One region of the Abyssisolibacter sp. ZYX002 genome, then DNA from elsewhere that is predicted to be linked to it. Evidence: a T-box and tRNA genes for the amino acid it is inferred to sense, from the RefSeq annotation. Region 1 holds a T-box; the other holds one or more tRNA genes.
What was found. The T-box of region 1 lies ahead of lysS (lysine--tRNA ligase). A T-box ahead of a tRNA ligase gene usually reads a tRNA of that ligase, here a tRNA-Lys.
Positions count from the first base shown of each region.

Region 1 (16,063 bases):
GTATAAATTCTTTATTACTGCATCACTAGAAGAAAGAGGTAAAAGAAGATATAAACAAATTATAAAAAAAACTCCGGGTATAGTTCTAGATGAGTTAATAAAGGACATAGCAAGAAGAGATAGTATAGATTCGACTAGAGAAGCTTCTCCTTTACTCAAAGCTGATGACGCTATAGAAATCGACACAACTTACAAAACTCTAGATGAAGTCGTATCAATTATAGTGGATTACATTATGAAAGGGGAAAGCTAATGAGCTTCTACGGGGTTTGTAAAAATATAGCTTGGGGACTTAGCAAAATTATTTTTAGAGTCGAAGTAAAAAACGCTGATAAAATTCCTAACGAAGGAAATTTAATTATATGCGGTAATCATATAAGCTTATTAGACCCTGTAATAGTAGCAACTATATGTCCAAGACAGATTAAGTATATGGCAAAAAAAGAACTGTTTAATATTTTTCTACTCAGAAAAGCTTTTAGGTGGTTGGGGGCTTTCCCAGTGGATAGATCAAAAGCTGATATCTCTGCTGTGAAAAATGCTCTTAAGATATTAAAGAACAAAGAAGTCCTTGGCATCTTTCCAGAGGGTACAAGAGTTAAAAGCCAAGATATCAATAATGCAAAAGCAGGTATATCTATGATAGCTATCAAATCTAAATCCCCTATAGTTCCTGTTTTTATTGATACCAAATATAGATTGTTTGGTAAAATAAGAGTAACTGTAGGTGACCCTATTGATTTTAAAGAGTATTATAGTAAGAGGCTAACTAATGATGAATATAAGAACTTAAGTATTGATGTAATGGACAAACTTTATTCCTTAAAAAATTAAACCAAGGAGTGTTTATTTTGAAAATTATTCTAGCTGACGTTTATGGTTTTTGTTACGGAGTCGAAAGGTCAATAGAAATGGCGTTAGATACAGTCAAAACATATGGTAGTATATATTCTCTCGGCTCATTAATTCATAACGAGCAAGCTATTAATTATTTACAAAAGCAAGGTGTAAATATAGTAGATTGTATAGATAATATTAGCGATACTAAGCTAATAATAAGAGCACATGGCGTACCATTAGATGTATATGAAAAAGCAAAAACTTTAAATATACAAATATATGATTTTACCTGTCCTTTTGTTAGAAAAATTCAAAAGAAAGTCAATAAATATCATTCTGAAGGATATACGATAGTAATAATCGGTGATCCTAAACACCCAGAGGTTATTGGCACAAAAGGATGGTGTAATAATGAAGCTTATGTGGTAAATTCTAAAGATGATATTGATGTTATACCAAAATGTGATAAAATATGTATTGTGGCTCAAACAACCATTAGGGTAGATAAATTTGAATCACTAGTTCAAATCTTGTCTGAAAAGGGGGAAGATGTAAAGGTATTTAATACCATTTGCAATGCAACTAGTTTAAGACAAAAAGCATGTTTGGACGTTGCTAAAAAAGTTGATGCTATGATAGTAATTGGTGGATACCATAGTTCTAACACAGCTAAATTAGTGTCTGTTGCTAGAGAGCACTGTAAAACTTATCATATTGAAACGGTTGATGATCTTAACATCGATGAATTTAAAGATTTAAGTACTATAGGAATAACAGCAGGCGCATCAACGCCTGACTGGATTATTAAGGAGGTTATTGCAAAAATGAATAATTCAGAGGAAATGAAGAACATAATGGAAGAATACGAAAAATCCTTTGTTGAATTAAGTAGAGGAGATGTAGTTGAAGGTACTGTTATTACAGTAAACAAAAACGAAATCATGGTTAATATTGGATATAAAGCAGATGGGATCCTTCCTAGAGAAGAGTATTCAAATGATCCATCTATAGATATAAATGAGGAAGTTAAAGCTGGTGATGCAATAAAAGTATTAATAATGAAGTTCGACGATGGAGATGGCAATGTATTGTTATCCAAAAAAAGAGTTGACGAAATTCAAGGTTGGGAAGATTTAAGTACAGTTTATGAAAACGAAGAAATAGTTGAAGCTAAAGTTGTAGAAAGTGTTAAAGGCGGACTAATGGTAGTTGTTAATAATATAAAAGCATTTTTACCTGCTTCGCATGCTTCAAGCAGATTTATGTCTGACTTATCTTCTTTAGTTGGTACTGTATTTAATGTAAAAATCATTGATTTAAATAAAGCCAAAAAGAGATTAGTAGTATCTAGAAAAGTTGTAGAGCAAAAAGAAATAGAAGCTAAATTGGAACAAATATGGTCAGGTATAGAGAAAGATGCTGTGCTAAAAGGTGAAGTTAAGAGAATCTCAGATTTTGGTGCATTTGTTGATATCGGTGGGATAGACGGACTTATCCATATATCAGAAATGTCATGGGGAAGAATTAAACACCCTAGTGAAGTTGTAAGCATAGGAGACCAAGTTGAAGTAATAATATTAGACTTTGATAAAGCTAAGCAAAGAATATCTTTAGGTTTAAAACAACTTAAAAAACATCCTTGGAACAATGCTACAGAAAACTACAAAATAGGTGATGTAGTTGAAGGTACAGTAGTTAAACTATTAGATTTTGGTGCATTTGTAGAAATAGAGCCTGGACTTGATGGACTTGTTCATATATCTGAAATAAGTAATAAGCACATTGCTAAGCCTTCAGACGAATTAAAATCAGGCCAAAAAGTAGAAGTTAGAATACTTGATATTAAACCAGAAGATAAGAAGTTAAGCCTAAGTATAAAAAAAGTTGATGAGCCTGTAGAAGAGAAAACTACTGAAAATAAACCTAAAAGAAAAAAGGTAGAAGTTGATAATTCTTATAGAGAAGAATGTGATGTTTGCATAGGTGATATATTAACAGATAAAGATGCAGAGTAGATTATAATCACTAGATTTTATTTAATTTATTTTTATTATTATATAAATATTGTTATCATTTAAAATTGTGGCTTTTAGCCATAGTTTTTTTTTGGTACAATATTATTATATAATTATTACATACTTATACAAAGGGGTTAATATTATGGATAAATATGAAGAGTTTAAGAAAAACGTTTATAAGCTTATTAAGCTTGATTTGTCATCTTATAAAGAAAAACAAATGAAAAGAAGAATTACGTCATTAGTAACTAGGAATAATTATAAAGATTTTGACGACTATTTTTTGGCTTTAAAAAAGGATGAAAAATTATTTAACCAATTTCTAAACTACTTGACTATTAATGTATCAGAATTTTATAGAAATGAAAATCAATGGGATATACTAGAGAAAAATATACTTCCTGATTTAGTTAAGAATAATAAAAAACTAAAGATATGGAGTAGTGCTTGCTCAACAGGAGAAGAACCTTATTCTCTTGTTATGCTAATGACACGTTTTTATAAACTTGAAGATATAACAGTCTATGCAACAGATATAGACGTAGAAATTATGGAAAAAGCAAAAATAGGTATATATAATGAAAAAAGTATAAAAAGTTTGCCAAAAGAATTTGTTATAAAATATTTTGAAAAGTTAGGTTCAAATTATAAAATTAAAGATGAAATTAAAGATAGAGTTAAATTTTCAAGGATTAATTTATTAGAAGATAAGTTCTTAACAAATTGCCATCTAGTAACTTGTAGAAACGTAATGATATACTTTACTGGGCAGGCAAAAGATATCATGTATCATAAATTTAGAGAATCTCTTACAAACGATGGAGTGTTCTTTGTTGGTAGTACAGAGCAAATAATCAAACCAAATGAGTATAAGCTTAAACCTATAAAAACGTTCTTTTATACTAGAGCATGATTTTATTACGTAGTTATGTAGTCTTATTGAATGTAATAATAATCCATAATTTTCATATATTAAAAGGAAATTAGATCATCAGTGGGGAATACACTAAAAAATATATATTTTCGGGGTGGTCAAATGTATGATAAAAATAAGATATATAAAATTACGGATATGTCTAGAATAACTGGCTATGATAAGCATGTATTAAGATATTACGAAAAAGAGTTCAACATAGATGTGCCTAGAAATAGCGCAAAGCATCGTTATTACACTTTTAAAGAAATTGATTTATATTTGAGGATTAAAGAATTACAGGAGACAGGGTATACTAATAAACAAATTAAGCTAATAATTGAATCGCCAGAAGTGTTATTAAAACAATCAAGTAATGAAACAGCTGTTACTGTAGCTAATGAAACTGCCTCAATAAGTCAATTACAAGATCTATCTAATTTTATAAAAAATGAAATAAAGGAAGCTCTTTTAGAAAGCCAAAAGCACAATATGAAAACTATAAACAAATTGAATGACAAAATAGAAGCGTTGACTAATGAAATAAAGAGCAAAGAACGAGACGTACTTTTAAGTGAAAATGCTAAACTCAAAATGAAAGTAAAGTCAAAGTCCTATGAAGTTGCGGATTTAAGAGAAAAATTGAAAAGAGTAGAACACAAAAAAGGTTTTCTAAAAAGATTGTTTTCATAATTTAGGAGGAAAAAATGCAATTAGATATTATACTTAAGAAAAAAACTGGCAAACCCCTTTATATACAACTATATAGTAAAATTAGAGAACTGATTCTAGATGGTACATTGAAACCTCATACGAAGTTACCCCCAATAAGAAAATTAGCAGATAAACTAGAAATCAATAATGTGACAGTTGTTAATGCATATAAATTATTACAAGAAAACAACCTCGTATATAAAAAAGTTGGTAGTGGTACATATATTAAAGATACAAATATATTTAGTAGCGACTATATTAGCTCAGATTCAGATGATGTAAAAACAATATACAATTTTGCGAGTACTACTCCTGATTCTGATTTATTTCCAGTTGAGGATTTTAAAACTGTTTTAAACAGTATACTAAGCAGAGATAAAGGTAATGCATTTATTTGCAGTCAATCTCAAGGTTTTGAAAGCTTGAGAATATCTATAAAAAAGTTCTTATACAAATCTAAGATATTTACAGATATCAGTAATATTCAAATAGTATCTGGCGCACAGCAGGGGATAGATATAATATCAAAAGCATTGGTTAATTACGGAGATATCGTATTTTGTGAATCACCAACTTATGCAGGAGCGATTGCAGCTTTTAAATCAAGAGGGGCGAAGATTATTGATATAAATTTAGAGAACGATGGTTTAGATATGAGAACATTAGAAAATAACCTAATGAATTTTAACCCTAAATTCATATATATAATGCCTAATTTTCAAAACCCAACAGGTGTATCTTATAGTAAAGAAAAAAAAGCCCAACTTCTTAACCTAGCAAAGAAATATAATACTTATATAGTAGAAGATGATTTTGCAAGAGATGTTAATTATAATAGTAAAGCGAAAGCCCTACCAATTAAATCAATAGATACTGACAATAGGGTTATTTATATAAAAAGCTTTTCAAAAACACTTATGCCTGGTTTAAGATTGGGATTTATCATATTACCATTAGAAATATATTCCGATGTAATAACCGCAAAGCAAACATCTGATATATCCACATCAGGATTAATACAAAGATGCCTAGATTTATATCTTAGAAAAGGTCTTTGGGAAAAGCATGTACTAAATATGAATAATATCTACTGCAATAAATATAAAATCATGATAGGAGCACTTGAAAAGTATATGCCTAAATCAATTAAATACAATATTCCAAATGGAGGGTTAGGGTTTTGGATTACCATGCCAGAAGGCTTTTCATCAATAAAACTAAACGAAATATGCATCAGACATGGAATAACTATAGTTCCTGGTTATAATTTCTATGTAAATAGGCAAGATAGCAATAATTTTAGATTGAGCATAGCATCTATAAAAGAAGAATTGATAGAAAAAGGTATAAAAAAGCTTGCAGAATTAATAGATGATTTTATACAAAAACCAAGCAATCAATATACTAATAATAATTTTATTTATTCATAACAAATAAAAAAAAGAGACGTTAGTCTCTTTTAGTTTTTTCATTATAAAATATTATTTATTGCATTTACAACCACACTTACACTTTACACTTGTATAGACTTTAAGTCCTTCTTCTAGAATATTCATAGCTGTTTTTAAAGACTCTTGGTTTAGAACATAAGACAATCTAACTTCATTCTTTCCTAAGCCTTTAGTAGCATAAAATCCTTCTGCTGGTGCAAGCATAACTGTTTCGTTATTTACATCAAAGTCTTTTAGTAGCCATACAACAAAATCTTCAGCATCTTCAACAGGAAGTTGTGCTATGATATAAAAAGCACCATGTGGTTTTTTACAATTAACACCTTCCATATTGCTAAGTGCATTATATACTATATCTCTTCTTTGTTTATATTCTTCTACAACTTCTATAAAATAATCATCTGAAACATCTACTAAACTAGCAGCTCCGATTTGCTCAACAGTAGCTACACATAATCTGCTTTGGCATAATTTTAATATTTGCTTAATCAAATCTTTATTTTTACTTGCTATTGATCCTATTCTAGCACCACAAGCACTATAACGTTTGGAGACACTGTCAGTTATTATAACTCTATCTGCAATATCTTCAAATTTAGCAAAACTCATATACTCAAAACCATCGTAAACAAATTCTCTATAAACTTCATCTGAAATAATATAGAAATCGTTTTCCTTAGCTATATCTCTGAGCATTTCCATTTCTTTTATAGTGTATATACAGCCAGTAGGATTCCCTGGATTAGACATCATTATTGCTTTAGTCTTAGGTGTTATCAATTTTTCAATTTCTTCTTTAGGTGGTAAATGGAATCCTTCTTCAGCCTTAGTAGTAATAGGTACAACTTTTATACCAGCCATGTTACCAAATCCATTATAGTTAGTATAAAAAGGTTCAGGAACTAGTATTTCATCACCTCTATCACATGTAGCTATAATAGAGAACAATAATGCTTCGCTTCCACCATTAGTGATAAGCATTTCATCCTGTTCAAAATCAATACCATATTTTTTATAATACTTTCTAAAGCTATCTATTAGCTTTGGTAGTCCCTGAGAGAAACTATAAGCGAGAACGTTTTCGTCAAAGTTCTTAATTGACTCAAAGAAAGTCTCTGGAGTCTTAATATCTGGCTGACCTATATTTAAGTGGTAAACCTTTTTACCTTTATTTTTAGCTTCAACAGCAATTGGCACAAGCTTTCTAATAGGGGACTCTTGCATAGAAGTAATTCTGTTTGAAAAATTCATTATATCGCCTCCTTAACAATAATTGTTAATCATATCACTATTATGATAACATATACTTAAATAAAAATAAACACAAATTATAATATTTAGCCTAAATTAATCATAGAAAATTAGTAACTATACAGTATCCTTCTAAATACAATGCTTACATCAGTTTTTCACCGTACTACCCAGTACGCTAAAATAAAATAAAAATGAAAGGAGATAACAAATGAAAGATAAAAGAACTTTGCTGATAATTGTTATAATCTTATACATAGTTTTAAGTGCTGTAGATAGATTTGTGATAAAGTTACCAACTATCGCATTTATACCTTTTGCCATTTTATTAGTTATTTTAATTATCGTTGCGTTGATAAGATATAAAACTAGATGATTTGTTTTTATGCTATTTATTTGTCTCCTGCAGAAAGTAGGAGACGATGTTTTTTTAAAATATACTTTTCTTTATCGTATTTTTTTGTTACTTTTCTATACTTACCCCAAGGTAATCTTTTTATCATATTATTTTTATAAACAACCCATGTCAATATTATAAATTATCATCTATCAAATATGATATTTAGTATGCCCTGTATACTGTATATCATATTTTCTATTTTTTATTACAATATGCAATATTACATATTATTACAGTTAAATATGTTTATATTTGTTACAATTCACAATAATTTATAAAATTATATACAATAAGGAAAGTATATGGTATAATAAATTAAATTTGGTAATTATATTCTATAAATTATAAATAATAATATATTTTTTAAATTTTATTAATTTTGGAATTATTACTATTTTGTAAATTATTAATGAGAGGAGGAATAGTTTATGGCTGATTGGTGTGCTGGATGCGCTGGCTGTGCTGGCTGTGCATTATGTAAACCAAATCCAAGTTGTAGTTCATGTAGTGGATGTGGTGGATGTATTATTACACCAACTCCAGATGCTGAAATCGCAATCACTGGAGTAGCAGCATCTGCAGCAGCTTATGCCGCAGGAGCTGCAGGAGCTGCAGGATTATTTGCTTGGTAGGTGAGATATTTTTTTACGGTTAAATTTGTTTGGGACAACCTGTGTTGTCCCATTCCTATCAAATATTTACGAGGTGAAAATATATGGAAAATGGTTTTAATTTAATGTTGCATAAAGAAGAGTATGTCAAAAATAAAGAAATTGATGAAATACATGTTTTACCTATTGGGGCTTTGATATATAAAGCTGATACAGAAATGGCAAATAGACTTATGGAATACAATATGTTTAGAGTTGATTCTTGCTATAGAGATATGATTTTGGATGCTCTAAAAGGAGTAAAAGTGCAGGAACTTATAGAAAAATATGGTTACGAGTATGTGAAAATCAAACTAACTCATGCATATTTTAGTAAATTAATTGAATTTACACCTGATAAAAATGATATTGGTAAAGAATTTGAATTGACAGGAAGTAATAAGTTTTTCTATCCACCACACTTGGCCATAGAACTTACAGATGTTTGTAATTTAGCATGTAAGCATTGTTATAGAGAAGCAGGGTATAGTGGAAAGTTCATAGACTTTGAATCATTAAAAACAACTATATTGCAATTAAAAGATAAAGGATTAAAGCTAGTTGAAGTTACTGGAGGGGAACCAACTTTACATCCTCAATTTAATGAAATTGTTCAATTTTTATGCGATAATTTGTCACTAGTAGCAATTTTGACAAATGGAACAAATATTACAGGCGAGATGATGAAAGTATTTAAGAAAAATAAGAATAAATTAATGTTTAATATTAGCTTAGATAGTTCTAGTCCTGTATTTCATGATAAATTTCGTGGAAAGAAAGGAGCATGGGAGACTACAGTAAATGCATTAAAAGATATTTCTGCTATTCCTGCAATGACTAGAATTGCAATGAGTGTTACGCCAGAGAATATGTTTGATATCGAAAATACAATTAAAGTTGCACAAGAAAATGGTGCTAAAAGTGTAGCTTGGGAAGTAAGTAATACAAACGGAAGAGGTAGTAGTATTTCTTGGGGTAGAGTTTCAAAGAATAATTATAATAATTTTGTTCGACAATCTAAAGCATTACAAATAAAATATCATGAAATGATAACATTTATCCCACCTAAATGCACACGTTTAATGCAACAAGGTCGTGACAACTGTGGTGCTGGATGGAGGACTTATGCGCTAGATCCATATGGTAATTTAAGAGCATGTGTAAATGCAAATAATGCAATGTTTAATTTAGGAAATGTTTTTTCGGAAGGATCTGATGTTTTTGAAAGCGAAATAATGTTAGAGCTTGCTAAAGTTGGTGTTCCCAGATACCAAACTTGTAAAAATTGCAAAACTTTTTCATACTGTCAAGGCTGTTTTATAAAGGGCATTGACGGAGCTTTAAACAATGAGAACTGTAGTTGGGAAGGAAAGAAATTGCTTAAATTTATAGATATAGAAAAATATAAAGCTATAGATGTACAAAACTGTATTATGCAAAGATCATTGCGTCAATAAATTAGGTGGAGGAAATGATATGATATATGAAAGTTTAGCATCAATAACAATAAATTGTACAGATAAATGTAATATGGATTGCTCATACTGTGAATTCCATGATGGGAAAAACGAATTAGATATCGAAAAAATTCAATCGATTTATAAGGATACTGTTACTTTGCAAAGTAACTATATTGTAATAGCAGGGGGAGAACCTTTGTTACATCCAGAAATTATGGAAATAATAAATGAAGCAAAGTATTATGGATTATTCACTTACTTATTTACAAATGGTAAAAATTTAACCCCACAAATTATAGAAAATTTAAAAAGCACTGGTTTAGTTGCAATAAGACTTACCTTAGATAGTGTTAATGAAGAAATACAAGATAAGGTCAAAGGAAAAGGAGCTTATGCAGGTATTGTTAATGCAATTAATATGCTAGAGGATTCCGGGATTGGAGTTAATATTAATGTTCCTATTACCGAATATAATATCAGTGAGATAGATGATATAGTGGAATTTTGTATAAAAAACAAAATTAGGAGTTTGAGGCTATCACCATTGACAAGTAGTTCAAAAGAAGAGTGCGAAGCAGTATTAAAGAAAATTATTGAGACACACAGACGATTTTATCAATATATACATTATGAAGATTTTGCTGAGTTTAAAGACTATGGTGATTTCATGAAAATTATTAAAAAATTAAATTGCCCTGGTGGGCTAATATCAGTTAATATTAACCCAGATGGTAATATAACAAAATGTCCATATGTAACTGAATCATTTGGAAATATTAATGAAGAAAAACTGCTAGATGTATGGATGAAAAATTATGAAAAAACACAGTTAAATAATACTGCCTGTCCTATCATGAATTTTGACACTGTAGATTTGTTTAGATCATTAGAAAAGTATTTTGATAAAGACGATACAGACAGATGTCTATCTGCTTGGATAGCACAGTTAAATGGTAAAAAGAAAACTTGTTTCAGAGATATGCCTTGTTGGTATTTTGTCTTTAATAGCAAATAGAGGTGAATATATGACTATATTAGAATTTAAAAATGTTTCTAAATCAATTTCAAAAAAAAATATAATAAGTGATGTCTCATTTCAAGTAGAACATGGAAATGTATTTGGATTATTAGGTCCAAATGGTGCTGGAAAAACTACAATTATAAGGTTAATACTTGGATTACTTAAACCTTCTAATGGAGAAGTTTGCCTTAAAAAAGAAAAAATTGGTGTTATTTTGCATGATAATGGACTATATTTGGAATTGAGTGGTTATGAGAATTTAAAGATATTTGGGCTACTGCAAGGAAATTTTGATAAAACAGAAGTTTATAGTGTTCTAGAAGAAGTAGGCTTAGCCAAAGTTGCTAAAGATCCAGTACGCACATATTCTCAAGGAATGAAAAAAAGATTATGCTTAGCAAGATGCATTTTAAGAAAAGCTGAATTAATTGTATTAGATGAACCTACAGTTGGGTTAGACATAGATGGGAAGAGATGGTTTGTAAATAAAATAAAAGAACTCTCAAAAAACGGAATAACTATTATTATTTCATCTCATGATTTATCCGAAATTAACATAATTTGCACTCATATAGCAATTATTAGAAACGGTAAATTACTAATTAATGATAGTATAGATAAATTACGAAAATCGTTTGATGGATCATTAGAAAAATTATATTTGTCAACAGGTGATAATAATGTTTAAAATTAATATATATAAAGATTTAATACTAATTGTTAAAAAAAAGTATTTTTGGATTGTTGAAATTGCTTTAACGCTATTAATGTTTATGATGGCGTTTATGCTAAACATTGGAATACAAGATATTAAAATTGATGGTACATATTTCATATTATCACTACCGTTAACTATAATCTATTCAACAATGACATTTATACCAATTGGTGATTATTATCGTGAACAAAAAAATGGGGGTTTTACTTATCTCATATCAATAGGTGTTGAAATTAAAGATTATATTCTTTCTAAAGCTTTTGTAATGAGTGTTATCATATATGTGCCTTCGTTAGTTTTTTTATTAGTATCTAAGTCTTATGCAAATATATGGTATAAAATCTTGATTGTTATTTTAATGTACTGGTGTTCATTTAGTATGAGTATATGTTATTCTTATGAAATCATTTATTCTGTAAATCCAGTGAAAACAATGGGAAAAGCATCTATGTTCACAATAATACTAATTATACTAATAGCAATGAGTACTAAGATTAATAAGAATTATGTTAATTTGGATGTAATTATAGCGATTATATATTTAGTGAATATTATAACTGATATAATATTTATCAAAAAAATTAGGAATATCAATAGTGATAGTATAATTTGTAGGAGGTAATTAATATGGCAAATGTATTACAAATAGCTAAATGCTTATGTAAAACTAGTAGGACTTCGTACAAAAATATGCTAAAATCATATTTAAAGCAAATTATCGTTCTGTTTTTTTTCATTTTAATTTCAATCGTTTTTAATATTAGGATAGATAAAAAAACAATATACTTATTAGGAATAGTAGGTGGAGTTGCTAATTGTGCAAATTTCGGACAAATTATTTTAAACAGGAAAAATTGCGGAATATATGAGAATATATTAGGAGAAGGACATTGTTATAATCAAATAGTTCTTGTTGAGTTTTTAACTTTTTTAATAATGACTTTTCCAAGTACTCTCTTCATGATTTTGTCAAATTGCTTATTTTGGTTCGTGATTAATGGTAAGATAAGTATCCTTTTTATTCTTGTTTATGGAGCTCTTATATGTATTACAAGTATTTTATTTGCACTTTTAGCTATACAGAGTAGTATTAGTAATGATAATGCACCGTATTTAATGAGTTTTTCTATATTTGGCATAATAATCATTCTCATGTTATGGCATTTAAAGTATGCTTTAATGCTTATATACTGTATTGTACTTATATTAAATGCACTATTAGTAATAAAACATACTAAGTCATTAGAATGGTTATACAAAAAAAACTAATTATTTTTTTGAATTGACATATATAATTTATTATATTATAATTTAATAAATTTATAATAAAGCGATGAAGAGAAGAGTAGATTGATTAATCCTTTTACAGAGAGCTAGTAACCTTGCTGAAAGCTAGCAAAGAATAATCTTTTGAATAAAGCCTCTGAGCCTGAATTAGTTCTACTATGAACAAAATGCACGGGAGCTCCCGTTATAGAGCTATAGTATCGCATATTTAGCCGTACTAGAGGAGGCAAACATGGTGACATGTTTGTAAACTGGGGTGGTACCACGAAGTCTAATGCTCTCGTCCCCAAGACTATGTCTTGGAGGTGAGGGTTTTTTTATTAACAAATATTTGTATATAAAAAGGAAGGTGGTATCCACATGGAATATAATGATATAGAAAATTTAAAAAACATCATTTATGATGCAAACGAGATAATACTTGAAAGAATCAAAAAAATTGATAAGCTAAAAGATATGGACATAGAAATATACCCATATAGCTACACTAAAAGTACCACAACTAGTAATATAATTGATGACTTTGATAATATTAAAGAAACCGATGAATTTAGTATAGCAGGAAGAATAATGCTCTATCGAAATATGGGTAATTCTTCTTTCATCAACCTAAAAGACCAACAAGGAAGCTTGCAAATCTATTTTAATAAAGGAATTTTAAAAGAAAAATACGACATAGTAAAATTATTAGATATAGGAGATATCATAGGAGTGACAGGCAGTGTCTTTAAAACAAAGACTGGTGAAATTACTCTAAGAGCATCAGATATATCGCTACTCAGTAAATCAATAAGACCGCTACCTGAGAAATATCATGGGTTAAAAGATGAAGATTTAAGACAACGTTATAGATCGCTGGATATGATTATGAACGATGAAGTTAAAAACAGATTTATAAACAGATCAAAAGCTATGTCAGCTATAAGAGAATTTTTGGATAATATGAACTTCATTGAGATAGATACTCCTATATTAGATACAAAGTATGGCGGTGGAGAAGCAAAACCATTTACCACACATATAAATGCCCTAAACTGTGATGCATACATGAATGTATCTCCTGAACTTTATTTAAAAAGATTGATGATAGGTGGTATAGAGAGAGTATATTCTTTTGCTAGATCATTTAGAAATGAGGGTATAGACAGAACACATTATCCTGAATTCACCTTATTTGAATGTTATATGGCTTATGGTGACTATACAGATATGATGTCATTAATGGAAAATCTATATGAATATGTGTTTATGAAAGTAATTAAAACTACAAAGATTACGTATAATGGTGTAGAAATAGATTTCAAAGCACCTTGGAGACGTATAAGTATGTGTGACATTATAAATCAAGAACTTAGTATACCAGTAGAACATCTGTCGAAAAGAGAGATCATAGATTGTATCCATGAAAAAGATTTAACTCTAAATACAGATGTACCTTTAGATGAGTTATTAAAGGGAGATATTATAATGATGTTGTTTGATGATTATCTGGCAGATAACATAATACAGCCAACGTTTATAACAGATTTTCCAAAAGAATCATCTCCATTATGTAAAATCCACAGGAACAATAAAGAGCTTATTGAAAGATTTGAACCTTATGCATATGGAGTAGAGCTAGGAAATGCTTATTCAGAGCTTAATGATCCTATAATTCAAAGGATACTGTTAAATGAACAAGCTGATAAATTAAGAGCAGGACTCGAGACTGCAAGTCCTATGGATGAAGAGTTTGCAAGAGCAGTGGATATAGGCATGGCTCCAGCTGGAGGACTTGGCATTGGAATAGATAGAATGATGATGTTTTTAACAGATGCTAGTTCTATAAAAGAAGTAATACCTTTTCCTATAGTTAAAAAATAACTTAAAAAATGTGGTTTTCATTACATCTAATGAGCCACATTTTTTTTTATTATTAGGATATCCTAAATACAAAGATAAAGAAGGGAGTTTTATTATGCATACTATGTGGAAAGGTTCAATAAGCTTTGGGTTAGTTAATATTCCAGTTAAGATGTTTACTGCAACTGAAAATAAAGACATACGATTTAGATATTTACACAAAGAATGTAATACACCTGTAAGATATAAGAAATATTGTGAATCATGTGGTAGAGAAGTTAAAGAAGAAGAAATAGTTAGAGGCTTTGAATATGAAAAAGGGCATTTTGTAATAATGAACGAAGAAGATTTTGAGTTAGCCAAATCAGAAGTTCTAGATAAAGCAATAGATATAATAGATTTTGTGAATTTAGTTGAAATAGATCCTATTTACTTTGACAAATCATACTATTTATCACCTGATCAGACAGGAAGTAAAGCATATAATCTGCTTAGAAGTGCTATGAATGATACTAGTAAAATAGCATTAGCTAAAATCACTATAAGAAATAAGCAATCATTAGCTGCGCTTAGAGTATACCAAAATACGTTGGTACTTGAAACTTTATTTTATCCTGATGAGGTCAGAGAAGTAAGTAATATACCTAATCTACCAGAAAACATCAATGTAGATGACAAAGAGTTAAAAATAGCTACTCAATTAATTGATCAACTTACTACTGAGTTTAAACCAGAAAATTATAAAGATGATTATAGAGAAGCTCTAAATGAGATCATAGAAAATAAAATACACGGACAGGAAACAATAAAAGCAGAAGCAAAAACAACTAGTCACAATGTAGTAGATTTGATGTCAGCATTAAAAGCAAGTTTAAAAGATAGTAAAGCTAAAAACACCAAAAAACAATCTATCAAACCTAAAAAAGGTGCTAGTTAATGTTGGAAATAATGCCTATGGAGCCTATTAAATCTACTACTATACCACAAGGAAGTGATTGGGTTCATGAAATCAAGTTTGATGGAATTAGAGGTTTATTAATATATAATCAAGATGATTTTAAGTTATATACAAAAAAAGGTTATGATATTACACTTAAGTTTCCTGAAATAACTAACTTTAAGTATGTATTTTCTGGAAAATCATCAATTATAGATGGTGAATTAACAGTGTTTAAAGAGGATAGACATTCTTTTCATGATATATTAGTCAGAGCAAGAAGTAGTTCTGAATTAAAAATAAAGTCAAATATAGCAAAATACCCTTTGACATATGTAGTATTTGATATACTCTCCTACAATGGAGAAGATTTATCTTATCAGCCACTAGCAATGCGCAAAAAAATCCTAAAGGATTCTATAGAGCAGACAAATAATTTTTTATATAGTGATTACTATGAAGATGGTAATGCATTATTCGATAAAGTCAAATCTCTTGGCTATGAAGGGATTGTATCAAAGAAGATCGATAGTCCTTATGTTCCATATAAAAAGCATAGAT
Region 1 is NZ_JARMXH010000001.1:813,428-829,490, reverse strand. Features, by position in the region: gene cmk ((d)CMP kinase) at 1-253, shown strand, start outside; gene P3X86_RS03695 (lysophospholipid acyltransferase family protein) at 253-834, shown strand; gene P3X86_RS03690 (bifunctional 4-hydroxy-3-methylbut-2-enyl diphosphate reductase/30S ribosomal protein S1) at 852-2,855, shown strand; gene P3X86_RS03685 (CheR family methyltransferase) at 3,001-3,771, shown strand; gene P3X86_RS03680 (MerR family transcriptional regulator) at 3,895-4,464, shown strand; gene pdxR (MocR-like pyridoxine biosynthesis transcription factor PdxR) at 4,479-5,915, shown strand; gene P3X86_RS03670 (pyridoxal phosphate-dependent aminotransferase) at 5,967-7,187, opposite strand; gene P3X86_RS03665 (hypothetical protein) at 7,399-7,563, shown strand; gene P3X86_RS03660 (hypothetical protein) at 8,016-8,219, shown strand; gene P3X86_RS03655 (radical SAM protein) at 8,303-9,694, shown strand; gene P3X86_RS03650 (radical SAM/SPASM domain-containing protein) at 9,714-10,712, shown strand; gene P3X86_RS03645 (ABC transporter ATP-binding protein) at 10,723-11,406, shown strand; gene P3X86_RS03640 (hypothetical protein) at 11,399-12,058, shown strand; gene P3X86_RS03635 (hypothetical protein) at 12,064-12,705, shown strand; T-box leader at 12,761-13,014, shown strand; gene lysS (lysine--tRNA ligase) at 13,084-14,586, shown strand; gene ku (non-homologous end joining protein Ku) at 14,681-15,502, shown strand; gene P3X86_RS03620 (ATP-dependent DNA ligase) at 15,502-16,063, shown strand, end outside.

Region 2 (16,063 bases), on a different contig from region 1:
CATCTTATGTATCTTTGAGTGGTACATCTATGGCTGCTCCTGTTGTTGCTGGTGCATGTGCATTAATATATCAAAAAGAAGGTCATTTATCTCCACAAAAAATTAAAAGTATGTTGAAATATTCTTGCGTTTCATTAAATGATAATAGGGATAATCAAGGTGCAGGTTTAATAAATCTTAAGAAGCTATTTGCTAAAGACTCATCTAGCATACCTGATGTATATGCCTATCCTAAACGAGATGACGTATATTTTGTTCAAGCCATCTTAATTGTTATATTCTTAATGATTGTCCTTGGAGGTTTTTGGTGCTTTAAAAGATATTGATTTTATGACTTACAATAATAGCACTATGTATTTTAAGAAAAATAACTCGGCAAAGCCGAGTTATTTCTTTCTTTTCACATATTTTAATGGATTCTCTTGTACTCCATGTTTTAATATTTCAAAATGCACATGAGGTCCTGAACTTCTACCTGTATTTCCTACTGCTGCTATTATGTCACCTCGAGAAATCTCTTCTCCAATTTTTACATATATTTTGCTACAATGAGCATATCGTGAGTTGTAACCACCGCTATGGCATATCTCTACCATATATCCGTAACTACCTCTATATCCCACAAATACAATCACTCCACCTTCTGAAGCTCTTATGGGTGTTCCTACTCTAGATGCTAAATCAATCCCTCTATGAAATGACCCTTTTCTAGGCCCAAATCTTGATGTTAACTGCCCGTTTGTTGGAAATGCAAATTTTTTAGTGCACTTTAGTTTTTCTTGTTTTTTTAAACTATCAACATTGCTTTTGTCTTCTTTAGCAAGAAGCTCCATTCTGTATGCATATCCTAATATATTATTTCTCGTTTTTGCGTTATTACTTGCTATTGCTCTATCGGAATCTATTCCATCAAAAGCTCTAATATCACATATTAGATTATGATTCTTTGTTACAATTTCATGGACAACTCTATTTCTATGCATTGCTTTTACAGATGCTATTATGAATATCGCTATTAAAAATAGTGATATCATTTCCACGATTATTTTCTTGTATTTTAATTTCATACCATAACCCCTAGAAATATATTTGTTAAAGAGTAAGCATTGTTCTACTATATTCTATGCTAGTAAATCAAAAATATTAATCTTTGGGTTATATATAATCTATACTATTTATATTTTTTATTCAAAATTGTTAATGGGTTTTTTGTCTTTCCGTATTTTATTACTTCAAAATGCACATGAGGACCATCACTGTTTCCTGTATTCCCTACTGCTGCTATAGTTTTGCCCTTATAAACCTTTTCTCCTCTTTTTACATATAGCTTACTACAATGAGCATATCGTGTTGAATAACCTGCTCCGTGGCTTATCTCAATCATGTATCCATAGCTACCTCTATACCCTGCAAATACGACCGTCCCAGCATCTGCTGCTTTTATTGATGTACCTATTCTTGATGCTAAATCAATCCCTCTGTGAAACCTACCCCATCTAGGTCCATACCTAGATGAAAGTCTTCCGTTTGTTGGCGCACTAAATATACCTGTTCCATTTAATGGAGGTACTTTTTTTGTTCCCTTTATTTCAATTTGAGCCATAGGTTTAGCTGTGATGTTTTCACTTAATACATCTCTACTTTTTTCCACTCCATTTTGTTTTTCTATTAAAGCTACTACCTCTCGTTCTCCATATGTACCCTTTCTTTTTATTCTTGATTCATCTTCATAAAGAGTTGGTGTCTTTTCATATTTTGTCTCAAAACCTATCTTTTCTGTAATTTTGGTTTCTTCTTTTGTAACTACTGTTACGAATGATTTAGGAATTTGCAAGCTTAACTTTGCACCTATTTTTAAATATCCATTTACATAATCAGGATTTGCCTTTTCCAAATCGTTTATCGACACATTATATTTTTTAGATACACTCCAAAAACTATCTCCTTGCTCAACGATATGGGTTTTTTCCTCAGTAGTTCCTTTTGTTATGTAGCGCAACAATTCATCATGTTCTTTTATATTAGTAATAGGTTGTTCTTTCTTAACTATCTCAACTTTTTCAAGAAAATTTATCTCTTTAATCTCATTATCATCTTGTTTTGCTCTGTCAATGTAAGGTGTCTTTATGGAATCTAAAATCTTTTGTGCTTCTTCTTTTGTTTTTAGAGCTCCTACATTTTTACCATTAATCAATATACAATATGATTGTATATTAAATGATATCAGGTCTAATATTTCATCTCTCATCAATGATGTAGTTGCTATCTGGGAATCTTCAGCATGAATGTCCTGGTATTTAAGACCCTTTTCTAATAATTCTGAATTAAATTCTTCATAATTACTTAAAAACGACTTTATATCTTTTAGCAATTTTACTGCTGTTTCTTTTTTTCTTACTTTTCCAATAGATTTTTCACCTAAAAATACTTCATATCCTCTAGTCTCAAGTTCTCTTTTTATTCTGTATTTTCTATTATCGTTTAACACTCTAAAAGTTGTCCCACCTATTATTCCTACTAGCAGAAAAATCGATAATCTCAAAGCAATCTTTTTACTAATAAGCTTCTTTAATCTCTCTTTGATATTCTTATTATTATTTTTCATAAAGCCCTCTTCTCTATAATATCTGGTATTTTTCTGTACCCATAATACATTAATATAACAATTTTAATCTTCCGGCTAAACACTGACTAATATTGTATCATGTTTTTAGTGGATTTCAATACTTTCATTAATACTTAATATTATAGACACAAATATTTAATTTAACTCAAATTAGCAAATTACTCTTTAATCTGTATTTCTGTTGATAATTCTGCTTTTCCTTCGCATGCTTCAAAAAAATTATAAATACCATCATCATAGTTTTCATTTTGTGAAAGTAATTTTATCTGATTGTTTATAGATTTTTTCTGATTTTCATTTATATTATCATGGTCTATAACTACAAATAACATATTAAACTTTTTTTGTGAGTCTTTGTAATTTGGCACACGATCTCCGATATTTAATGCTTGCTCTTTGTTGCTTGCCTTACCGTCTATGATATCTTGTATTGTATATGTCTTGGTTTTAATTTTTCCTTTTACTACTATGTCTTGTCCATCAACTCTGTTCCATTCTGTCTGACTTATTATTCTATTTGAGTAATACTGGGCAATAGTGATATTTGGTACTTCTTCTTTAGGTATAAGCCCCATTAAATATAGCTCTAAAGGAGCATATCCACCCTGCCAGTATCTTCTATAGCCTATAACTTTTGAATTATTTCCTACTTGTTGTATTGATTTTTGTCCTCCAAGTCTCCCATAAATATTTGCATTCCCCCAATGTACTCCATAGTCGCAATCTATAAGATAGTTCCCCCATCTATGTAAGATTTCATGCAATATTGGTCCATTATATATAACATCATTGTGTGTTAAAAATATAAGTCCTTGCAGTCTATTCGCATCTTTTGAATAGTGCTTAGTGTAATCAAAAAACGGTGTTCTTGTTACCATAGTACCTATTCCTTTTATATCGTTTTTGACAGCCTGGTAACACCCATTCATAAACAACTTTTTTGGTCTTTCTTCTTCATTTACCACATAAACTATAAAATCATAATCGTCCTTTATATTTTGATATAAAAACTTACACCATTTAGTAGATATAGTCATTCCCATTTTATTATTTTGTTTTGGCATTATTTTATTATATCTACAATTAATAAAATTTGTCCATTCATTCTCTGGAATCTTTAAACTAACAAATCTATTTTCACTAGAATATGAAAATGTATACTTTTTATCTTCTGATATTTTTTTAATATTTACAACTTTTTTTGGTTCTATAATATCTTTTTTCTCTTGCTTTACTTCTTTATCTTTATTAGTTGTTGTATTGTCTAAGTTAGCACTATAGTTTGCTTTACATGATGTGATAAGCAAAACTCCTAGCATCACTAGTACTAGCATTTTTTTCACATACTTATTTTGCATGTTCAAACTCCTTTAATTATCAAATTTTATATACTCTGTTGGGTCTACAAATTCACCGTTATAGAGTATAGATAAATGTAAATGTGGTCCTAAACCACTATAGATTATATTTCCTATTATTTGTCCTTTACTTACATAATTATTTAGCTGTAATTCTCTATTATCTATCCCGCCGTACCACGATTGATATCCATTACCGTGGTCTATTTTCATTATGGATTTATACTTGCCATATTTACCAAAATATATAACCCTACCTGAATCAATTACTTTTACTGACTCTCCTATTGTTGAAAATATGTCTATACCATTATGATGGTGCTCTTTGTCTAGACAATATTTTTGTGTTACTCTACTACTACTGACGGGACAATTGTACGTCGGTTTGTGTTTTTCTATATTAACATTTATATATGATATACTATATGTCTTTTTAAAATCATTTACAAAATACTCATCATCATGCTTCTTAAAACATGGGTTCATAGCAAAGTTTATTGCTATAAATATCACTATAAGTATAGATAATATCTTATTTCTCAGTGATGAATTTTCATAATTAATTATATTTTTAACTCTTATCGTCAAATCAATAATTCCATAACAATTATTGTAGGTTGGTATTATCTTATTTTTTTTAGTTGCAAATGAAACTAGTGTATGAGCATAACCTTGTCTATATTTCCTACCAATTGCTTTAATAACACTTTCATCACATATTATCTCTATATCACGACTCATATATCTAAAAGCTAACCATACAAATGGGTTAAACCAATGGATAGCACTCACTATATAAAATATTGGTTTTAATATATAATCCAAACGCTTAATATGTACAAACTCATGTAATAGTATATATTTTAATCGTGCACCTTCAATCCCCACCGGTACATAAACACGTGGTTTTATTACCCCTAGTACAAATGGTGAAACTATTTGATCTGTTTCATAAACAATTATATTTGTTTTGATTTTTAGTATGTCTTTTACTTCTTGTATTTTTTTCGATTTGTGCCTAGTAGCTAATTTAAGTTTGCTTGATATTATGATATGCATCACCATATTGTAAGTAAATATCACAAGTATAAAAAACAGCCATATATTGCTTAATATAGATTTGGCTTTAGTATTATCATCATTGTTAATAGCTTTGTTATCTACTTCATTGCTGATAATTTCAACCCTTGAAACTGTAATCAAATCATCATTAATATATTTCATATTTACAAAGTTATTTTCTTTGCCGTTTTTTACTATGTTCATAAACGTAAAGTCTGTAGATATAGAAAATGGGCAAGCCAGCCTAAATAATAAAACACACCACAAAGCAAATAGTGCTTTTTTATCCAGTCTATGCATTAATAGTGCTCTTATAGCAAATATAATTATTATCATTATTGTAGCTACTATACTCATATTGAGTACAGCTATAAATAATTCTCTTATAAATAACATATCTTTAGTTCCTGCTACTATCTATTATTTGTTTTAGTTTGTTTATTTCTTCTTCTGATATATCTTTTCCATCTAAAAATGATACTAGCAAATTAGAAAGTGAATTCTCGAAAACTCTCTTTACAAGTTCTTCCCCTTCATATTTTTTTACTTGCTCTAAGGTTATTAAAGATGATACCATAGCGCTTTCGTTTTTTAACACATTTCTTTTTTGTAGCTTTTTAATAACTGTATATGTAGTAGATTTCTTCCACCCTAACTCATGTTCACATATCTTCACTAGCTGAGTAGAATTTACAGGCTCATTTTCCCAAATTATCTTCATAAATTTGAACTCTGCATCATATAACTTGTATTGATGTGTCATAGTTTTTCACCTCTTTATATTGGTCTATTGCAATAGTCCTCTTTTAGTCTATCACGATAGTCCTAATATTGTCAAACTAAATGTAATTAGTATCAAGACATTTATCGCATTAAAAAAGCTATATTGTATTTCTACAATATAGCTAACTATTTCTTATCTGTATTTTTTGCCAAGCACACTAAGCGGATTTTGAGTTTTCCCATATTTCAATATTTCAAAATGTACGTGTGGACCCTTGCTATTCCCTGTATTTCCTACAGCTGCTATCGTCTTATCTTTATATACTTTTTGACCTTTTTTAACGTATATTTTACTACAGTGTGCATACCTTGTGCTATATCCACCACCGTGGCTTATTTCAACCCAATATCCATAGCTCTTACTATAACCTGTAAATATTACTGTTCCACTATCTGCTGCTTTGATTGGTGTACCTATCCCAGAAGCTAAATCTATTCCTCTGTGAAATCCACCCCATCTTGGGCCATATCTTGATGTCAACATCCCTCTTGTCGGCCTTTGGAATACTCCAGTTCCTGCTAATGCTGGTATTGCTTTTGTTCCTCTGATTACGATTTGTGCTTTAGGCTGTGAGATAATACTCTCTTGCAAAACTTCTTTTTTCATCTCCACATTGTTATGCTTTTCTACCAATGCCACTATTTCTCTTTCTCCATAAACACCTTTTCTCTTAACTCTTGTTTCATCTTTATATAAGCTACTTGATTCCTGATACTCAGTATCAAATCCTACTTTCTCTATTAACTTTGCTTTTTCTTTTGTTACTACTGTTATAAATGGTTTAGGCACTGTTAAACTCAACTCATCATTAATTTGCAAATAACCATTTACATATTGTGGATTAGCTTTTTCTAAATCCTTAATTGATATATCATAATCTTTTGATATACTCCATAAGCTATCTCCTTTTTGAACCACATGTGTCTTTTCCTGGGTTGTTCCTTTTTTTATGTAATTTAGCAAATCATCATAATCCATTAATTTGGATAGTGACTGTTCTACTTCTACTATCTCTGTTTTTTCTAAGAAATCTATTTTTTCTAATTCCCCATCTTGCTCTTTTATTCTATCTATATATGGTTGTTTTATTTCACCCAGTAGTCTATTTGCAACTTCTTTTGTTTTAACATGTCCTACTACTTTTCCATTTATCTTTATTGCATATGCTTTAACGTTAAACGACAATACATCTAAAATCTCTTTTTTAAGCTGCGCTGTTGTTGTTATCTCTTCGTCTTCAACATGAATATCTTCAAATCTCAGCTTTTGATTTATTACTATATCACAATTATAATCTGTCTTTATGATTTTCTTTATATCTTTAACTAGCTTTTGCGCTGAATTCTGGTCTCTAACTTTACCTATTTCTTTATCTCCAAAGTATACACTAAAAGCTCTTGTCTCAATTTCACGCCTTACTTTGTATTCATGTCTGTCATTTATAACTCTTATCGTCGTTCCGCACATTATTCCTATTAGTAGAAAAATAGAAAGCCTTAAGCATGTCTTACCATTGGCTAGCTTCTTTAGTCTATCAATTATATCTGAATATTTAATATTCATATAATCTCTCCTATATTTTATCTTTGTATCTTAATTTTTTTTGTAATAAATACGTAATGATTTTGTAACATAATGACCCTAAGTTTTATTATACCATAGTTAATATATATTTCAACTATGTAAACTATTTATTTTCTAGCTTTATTTATTATTTTCAATTTTCGTTAATTTAATACCTCCTTTTTTACTAAATTATTTTATTATTTAAATTTTATATATATTTTTCTTGTTTATTCCTATATATCCAAAACTTAAATATTTCGATTAATAAGCTTATAATAACAGTTTTAAGCACTCCCCTAGAATAGTGAATTAATTGATTTAGAAGGATTTAAAAGAGTTTTTCTTTTTCTACGAATATTTTAGGATTAATACATATTCATATTTACGTATATGTTATAATATATTAAAGATAGTTATATGGAAGGTGGATTTAATTGAATTTCTTTTTAGGTACAACTGAAATTGATTTAGGAAATACAACATTTGAGAATATTTTTATTGATGATTTTATGCCTATGGCTAATGGTACAGCTGTAAAGGTTTATTTGCTTGGGTATAAATTTGCGCACAGCAAAGAAAATAAGTCTATCTCTAATCAAACTATTGCAAAACATCTGAGAACTAGTTTAGATGATGTTTTGAAAGCATGGGATTTTTGGGAAGAAAAAGGGATTATCAAAAAACATTTTACAAATGTAGAAAATGATAATGATTACAGTGTTGAATTTATAAATTTGAAGCAACTCTATATAGATAAGATAATCAAGCCAGCTCAAACCGAAACTAGTAAAAAGAACTACACTTGTACTCCTACTGATATTGTAGAGCTTAATAGCTCTCCTGCAATAAATAACATGTTTAATAATATATCAGGCATTATTGGGAGGACTCTAGTTCCAAATGAATATAAAAAAGTTCTTGAATGGCTTTATAATTACAATATGAGCACTGATGTTATTATTAGAGCTTTTGAATTTGCTAAAGAAAAGAGGAGCATTAAAAACATAAATTATGTACAAGGTATACTAAAAAATTGGTTTGATAATGGTCTAACTAATATAGACAACTTGAATGTACATATGGAGTATAATTACTCTAGGTACAATCTATTCAATCTAATTAAGCAAGCTATCGGATATAAAGGTAGTTTTTCTACGTCTATTAAAGATATTATAAATAAATGGGTTGATGAGTGGAACTTTAGCAATGAAGTAATACTGCTTGCATGTGAGGAAACCCTCAAAATATCACAACCTAATTTTAAATATCTTGATGGAATTTTATCTAGATGGTATAAAAGTAATCTAAAAACTACTGAAGCTGTTAAAGAAAACAAGAAACAATTTTCTGCTAACCAACAGTCTAAAACTTATAGTCGTTCAAATAATAAAAATAGCAAAGAACAGTTTCAAACTAAGTTCCATAATTTTAAACACACTACCACAAAATATACTGACCATGAATTAGAAGAAAAGTTAAATAAAAACCTTCAAAAAAAATTAAAAAATAAAGGTTTAAACAACTTATACAATAAAAAATCTGAGAATGTATAAGGGAGGAAATACCATGAACGATAGTGTTATTAGAGAAATACTAAAAAATTACGAATCTAAGTTAGATCAAAAAAAACGTGAGCAAACTATACGAGTAAGAGAAATCTACAACTTAATTCCTCGTATTGAAGAAATAGATAAAAAAATTGCATCTTTAGGCGTAGCAACTTCAAAGGAGATATTAAAGAACTCTGGTTGTATAGAGAATAAGATAGAGCAATTACAACACCAAATACAATCTCTTAAGCAAGAAAAAGCTATACTAATGACCGAAAACAATATCCCTATAAATTATACAGATATTGCATATGATTGTGTAAGGTGTAAGGATACTGGATATCTTGAGAATGGTAAAAAATGCAATTGTTTTAAGCAAGCATTAATAAGAACTGCTTACAAGATGTCTAATTTAGAGAGAATGCTTGCTAAAGAAAATTTTCAAACCTTTAATATAAATCTGTTCTCTGATGAGTCTTATGAAAATGAACAGCGTACTCCAAAAGAAAATATGAAATTTATAGCTAATGTGTGCGAAGGTTTTGTTATTAATTTTGATAAGGATAATGAAGAAAATTTACTATTTTATGGTACTACTGGTTTAGGAAAAACATTCATGTGCAACTGCATTGCTAAAAACTTACTTGATAAGGGGAAAATTGTACTGTATCAAACTGCTTTTAATATATTAGATATTATTAGAACCTATAAATTTAAGGACATAGCAAAAGATACTTCTTACCAACTAGCATACAATCTATTGTTTAGTTCTGATTTGCTAATAATTGACGACCTTGGTACTGAACTAACCACTGCTTTTACAAATACTGAGATGTTTAACATCATAAATTCTAGACTTGTAAATGGTAAGAAAACTATAATCTCTACAAATCATCATCCTAGAGAACTATCGCAAATGTATTCCGACAGGTTTTTTTCTAGAATATTTGGTAAGTTTATAGAACTAAAGTTTTATGGTAATGATTTAAGATGGGAAGAATAGAATAATAATAAATAAAAAAATCAGCGTTAACGCTGATTTTTTATGGTGGGCACAACAGGGCTCGAACCTATGACCCCCTGCTTGTAAGGCAGGTGCTCTCCCAACTGAGCTATGCGCCCACAAATATGGTGACCCTACCGGGACTCGAACCCGGGTTACCGCCGTGAAAGGGCGGTGTCTTAACCGCTTGACCATAGGGCCTAAAAATGGTGACCCATCGGCGACTCGAACGCCGGACACCCTGATTAAAAGTCAGATGCTCTACCAACTGAGCTAATGGGTCTTACAGACTACTCTTAGTATTTTACATGATAGAAGAATGTATGTCAACAGTTTTTTCTACTTTTTTTTAAAATCTTATCGTATATCAACAAATACTGTTTAAATAGGTAATTTAACGTAATTTTTTTATGTTTATTCCTCTTTATAACTATCTAACAATTCTTTTAACATACTGTCATTATCTGTTATTATATTGTCTACTCCAAGCTCTATCATGTTTTCCATACTAGTTTCTGTATTTATAGTCCATACATGCACTTCTCTTCCTATCGAATAAGCCGTACTTACAAAACCTTCATTAACATTTGTTTCTTCTATACTATAAAAATCTACTTTTAGTTTTTCAAGCTCCCCTACCGCAAAATACATTATATATCCTGTTTTAATTAAATGCTCTTGTCGTTTTATTTCTAATAACGCATCATAATCTAAAGATGTAACTACACAAGATTTTATAAAGTTCTTTTCTTTAATAATTTTTGCAACTTTTTTTATTAAAACCTTGTCACTTTTGTTTGTTTTTAACTCTATATTTAACTTTATCTTTCCTTTAGCATAATCAATAACTTCCTGTAGTGTTGGGACTTTTTCTCCTTTAAATTTTGAATCAAACAGTATTCCTGTATCTAACTGTTTTATTTCCTCTAGAGTCATTTGTGATGGCATTTTGTCAGTTCCAACTGTTCTCTTAAACGTATTATCATGCAACAATATAACCTGCCCATCTTTTGTTTCTTGAACATCTATTTCTGCATAGGTTGCACCATTTTTTATTGCTACCTTTAATGCTGATATTGTATTTTCTGGAGCTAGCTTTGAGCTACCTCTATGAGCTGTTATATCTATATCATATTTAGCATTATCTAATCCATCTAAAATCATAAAAGAATAAACTGATAAAGCCGTTACACATATAACAAATACAAGTACTATTACCTTTTTATTTGTTATAACTTTATCTATAATATTATCTTTATCACGTATTTTTATATCTAATATTACATCATGGCCTTGTAGATGAAAATACAGTTTTGTTAGCTTCAGTATTTCTATTGGTATTAAAAAAAACAATGCTCCAAATATGAATACTCCACCTATACAAAGAAGCAATATAAACACTATTTCGTAATATTGTCCACTAATAGGTAGCAATATTAATGTTGATATTAATGCATATATTAAAATACTTGCTCCCACTGTAATAATATTTAAAAGTCCTGTCCCAAGGGTATATTTTAGTATATACCTAAGATTACCTTTGACTAGTCTAGCACTTTCTTTTAGTGAGTTTTTGACTTTCTTTTTTAACATTATAATATGCAGTGAAAACATCCATCTGATAGATAAAATAACTATTACTATTGTGACTACTACCAAATATGCTATATATGAAGTCTTCGATTGTATTACATCCATTATAAATCCAGGTACTTTAATATTTACTACACTTGTAGTTATTATATTTCCATACAATGGACCAATTAAAAATAGATAAAACGTTATAAGTATACCATTTATTCCTATTAAATATTTACTCTTACTTAGGCTGTATTTAATTACTTGGAAATAACTATATTCTTGTTTCTCTCTCAGTATTGCTTGATAACTAAGAACAATAAGTCCTCCTAACTCTATTAAAACAACTATTATCGCAAATATAACTCCTAGTAGTATGAATATAATTCCCTGTGGTGATAATACGAACTTTTTTATTAAACCGTTAGTTATGTATGAAAGACCTGCACTCTTCATAAGTGTATTTGATATCCAGCCAAATAACGGTAGTAGTATTATTGCTATTAATATTTTAGTAGCTATCTGGTATTTCAAGAATTTAGTTATGTTATCCTTAAATATTCTTACTAAACTTCTGTATTCATTCCATATCTCCTTCATAGTGTGACCTCCCCAAGTGGCATTTATAGATCTTTATTATCCTAATATTATTAAAGGACTGCTTATAATTCAAACAGCCCCTTGCATTATCTGCACTTTTTTAAAATATTTCTTCTCTAATAATTGTTTCACTTCTTTTAGGTCCAATAGATACTAACTGTATTTTTACACCTACTAACTCTTCTATTCTCTCTATATACTTTCTTGCATTCAGTGGTAGCTCTTCATAAGTTTTAGCTCCTGTAATTTCCTCAAGCTTCCATCCCGGCAATGTCTCATATACTGGATGACACTCCGCCAATAAGTTTAAACTTGCTGGAAAATCTTCTATAAATCCGTCTTTGAGTCTATATTTTGTACATATTTTTATCTCTTCTAAATCTGCTAGCGTATCTAGTTTAGTCAAAGCTATTCCCGTAAATCCATTTATATCACATGAATATTTGAGCATCACAGTATCTAACCATCCGCATCTCCTTGCTCTACCTGTTGTAGTTCCATATTCAAATCCTCTATCTCTAATCCAATCTCCTGTATCATCAAATAACTCTGTTGGAAATGGTCCTTTACCAACTCTTGTTGTATAAGCCTTCACTACACCTAGTGCCTTTTTTAAATCAAAAGGACTAATACCTGAACCTATAGCAACTCCACCTGAAATAGGGTGTGAAGATGTTAGATACGGATATGTACCGTAGTCTATATCTAAAAGAGTTCCTTGTGCTCCTTCAAACAATACTTTCTTACCACTTTTAACACTTTTATTAACCAATGCTGTAGTATTTGTAACATATGGCTTTAATTCTTCTGCATACCTCAAGTATTCTTTAACAATGTCATCTTCATTTAACGGCTCGCTATTATATAGCTTTTCTATTATTTCATTTTTAGCTTTTATGTTACCTCTTAATCTTTCTTCAAAGTAATCTGCATAGAACATATCACATATCCTTATGCCGCTTCTTTCAACTTTGTCTTTATAGCAAGGTCCTATTCCTTTTACCGTCGTTCCTATTTTGTTTTTTCCTCTTTTTATCTCTTCTAATTCATCCAACTTAAGGTGGTATGGAAAAATTATATGAGCTCTTTGACTAATTCTCAAATTATCTGTTTTTACTCCGAGGCCGTTTAAATATTGTATTTCTTTTAATAGTGATTTTGGATTTACTACTACTCCATTACCTATTATTGATGTTTTTTCATCATAAAATATTCCTGATGGTATTAAATGCAGTTTATATTTCTTATCTTCTATTTCCACTGTATGTCCTGCATTATCTCCTCCTTGATACCTAACTACCACATCTGCTTTTTCTGATAAATAATCTGTAACCTTTCCTTTACCTTCATCTCCCCATTGAGCTCCTAAAACAACAAGAGTAGACATACTTATCTCTCCTTTAATAAAAAATTTTTATCCATATAGTGCAGTTTTATACAAAAGTGAATATTAATTTATGTAAATTTTGCTTTTACTCTATTATTCCTTCTAAATAATATCAAAATATTACTCCAAAGTCAATCAAACACGAATTTTATTTTGTTTGACTCCATAAATGTTCGTGTAAACTTTTTTGCTTTATTCTATTATGTTATCCACAGTTTTAATTTTTAATTCCCACACTATATCACCCGGTTTATTTGTGTAATTTTCAACATTTACAAATTCTATGTTGAAATTGTTTATTTTTTTATCCACAAGTTATCCACTGTTTTTGTGGATAAGATACATGTGCAAATTACTCAAAATTATAGAGGACGTCAATGACATCCCCTTATTTTTTCATTTGTAGCATTTTATTTAATAGCATTGACAAATTCTTTTCCAAAGTCTCTACATTTATCAATGGTATCTTCGTCTGGTAAAAATATTGCTTTTAAACCTGGCAGTGCCACTTTTAGTTTATGATTCTGTATATTGTCTTCTATTATTTTTATTGATTCTCCGCTCCATCCATATGATCCAAATGTTGCTGCTTTTTTTCCTCTGTTCGTTATTGGGTTTAATACTGCAAACAGTTTATATATAGGTAACAGTATATTTTGATTTATTGTTGGACATCCAATTATTATTGACGTACAGTTTTCAACTTTTTCTTCTAATTCAAATATATCTATGTCCTCCACATCACAAACTTCTACATTTATACCCTCATCTACTGCTTTAATTCCGTTTGCTATCTCATCAGCCATTTTTGCTGTATAACCATAAGCTGATACATACGGTATAAAAATGTTCTTTGTCTGTTCTTTTCTTTTTATCCTACACAAACTTTTTGCCATCTGAATATATTTCTGTGGATTGGTTCTTAGTATTGGTCCATGACCTGGGCATATTATAGCTATTTCTAAGTCTTTAATTTTATCTATAGCACTTAGCATATAGTTACTAAATGGTTTCAATATAACATCAAAGTAATATTTGAAAGCTTCATCAAAATTCCCTACTAAATCATCAAACATCCTTTCATCACAATAATGACAACCAAAAGAATCACATGAGAACAGTATCTTATCTTCGACTAAATATGTATACATTGAATCAGGCCAATGCAAAAATGGAGCTGAAATAAACCTTAATGTTTTATTACCTAAGTCAAGCTCGTCTCCATCTTTTACGACCATGTTCTTAAATTCGATATCTACTAAGTTTTTTAAGAAATTGATTGCTGCTTTAGAACCTACTACTGTCGCATTGGGTGCTAATCTAAGTAAATGCTTAAGATTCCCTGAATGATCTGGTTCTGTATGATTTAATATTATATATTCTATTTCATTTGGATCTACAACGCTTTTTAATTTGTTGATATATTCTTCCTTGTAAGTTTCCTTACTAGTTTCAACTATCGTTTTTTTATCTGCATCTATAAAATATGAATTATAAGTTGTTCCAAATTTAGTCTCCATCACAACATCAAATGTAATTAATGTAGGATCTAATATTCCTATCCATTTAACATCTTTCACTATGTCAAAAACTTTACTGTTATCCATATTATTTTCCTCCTAACACACTTCCTGATATTAATGTTATACCCCAATTTCAAAACCTTTAATCAATTATTGTTAATTATTTATTTAAGTTTTATAATAATAAAAGAAGCATCCATCAAACATTTAATGTTATGCTTCTTTTTATATCGCTCTATTTTTTGTTTAATTATCTCTCTAAATTTAAGAATTTAGTATAATTACCCATAAACGCAAGTTCTATAGTCCCTGTTGGACCATTACGTTGCTTAACTATGATAACTTCACCTATATTTTTCTTTTCTGTATCCTTGTTATAGTACTCATCTCTATATAACATCATAACTATATCAGCATCCTGCTCTATCGCTCCTGATTCTCTTAAGTCTGACATTATAGGTCTATGGTCAGCTCTAAGCTCTGGTGCTCTTGATAGCTGAGCTAGTGCTAGTACTGGGATATTTAGTTCTCTTGCCATACCTTTAAGTCCTCTAGATATTGCAGATATCTCTTGTTGTCTATTCTCTGAGCGACCATCTCCACTCATTAATTGGAGATAATCTATAACAACTAAATCTAATCCCTTTTCCATCTTTAGCTTTCTACACTTTGCTTTCATATCATTGAGTGTTACTGCTGGTGTATCATCTATATATATCTTAGCGCTACCGAGTGGTCCCATTGCCCTACCAAGCTTTGCCCACTCTTCATCATTCAAGTTACCTGTAATGATGTTTTGCAAATCAACATGCGACTCAGAACTTAGTATACGCTGTACTATTTGTGATACTGACATCTCTAGACTAAATATAGCTACTGATGCCCCATGTCTTAATGCACAGTTTTGGGCAAGATTAACACCAAAAACCGATTTTCCCATCGACGGTCTTGCTGCTAGTAATATTAGGTCTGATCTCTGAAGTCCTGAAGTCTTTCTATCTAAATCTGTAAAACCAGTCGCAAGCC
Region 2 is NZ_JARMXH010000012.1:22,153-38,215, forward strand. Features, by position in the region: gene P3X86_RS19795 (S8 family peptidase) at 1-326, shown strand, start outside; gene P3X86_RS19800 (M23 family metallopeptidase) at 387-1,067, opposite strand; gene P3X86_RS19805 (peptidoglycan DD-metalloendopeptidase family protein) at 1,172-2,605, opposite strand; gene P3X86_RS19810 (hypothetical protein) at 2,785-3,984, opposite strand; gene P3X86_RS19815 (M56 family metallopeptidase) at 3,997-5,442, opposite strand; gene P3X86_RS19820 (BlaI/MecI/CopY family transcriptional regulator) at 5,447-5,809, opposite strand; gene P3X86_RS19825 (peptidoglycan DD-metalloendopeptidase family protein) at 5,963-7,393, opposite strand; gene P3X86_RS19830 (DnaD domain protein) at 7,831-8,949, shown strand; gene P3X86_RS19835 (ATP-binding protein) at 8,963-9,949, shown strand; tRNA gene P3X86_RS19840 (tRNA-Val) at 9,993-10,068, opposite strand; tRNA gene P3X86_RS19845 (tRNA-Glu) at 10,076-10,150, opposite strand; tRNA gene P3X86_RS19850 (tRNA-Lys) at 10,157-10,232, opposite strand; gene P3X86_RS19855 (glycerophosphoryl diester phosphodiesterase membrane domain-containing protein) at 10,364-12,127, opposite strand; gene P3X86_RS19860 (adenylosuccinate synthase) at 12,228-13,514, opposite strand; gene P3X86_RS19865 (FprA family A-type flavoprotein) at 13,925-15,121, opposite strand; gene dnaB (replicative DNA helicase) at 15,288-16,063, opposite strand, start outside.
Region 2: it encodes a tRNA-Lys, which carries the amino acid that the T-box ahead of lysS (lysine--tRNA ligase) is inferred to sense. The anticodon was not compared.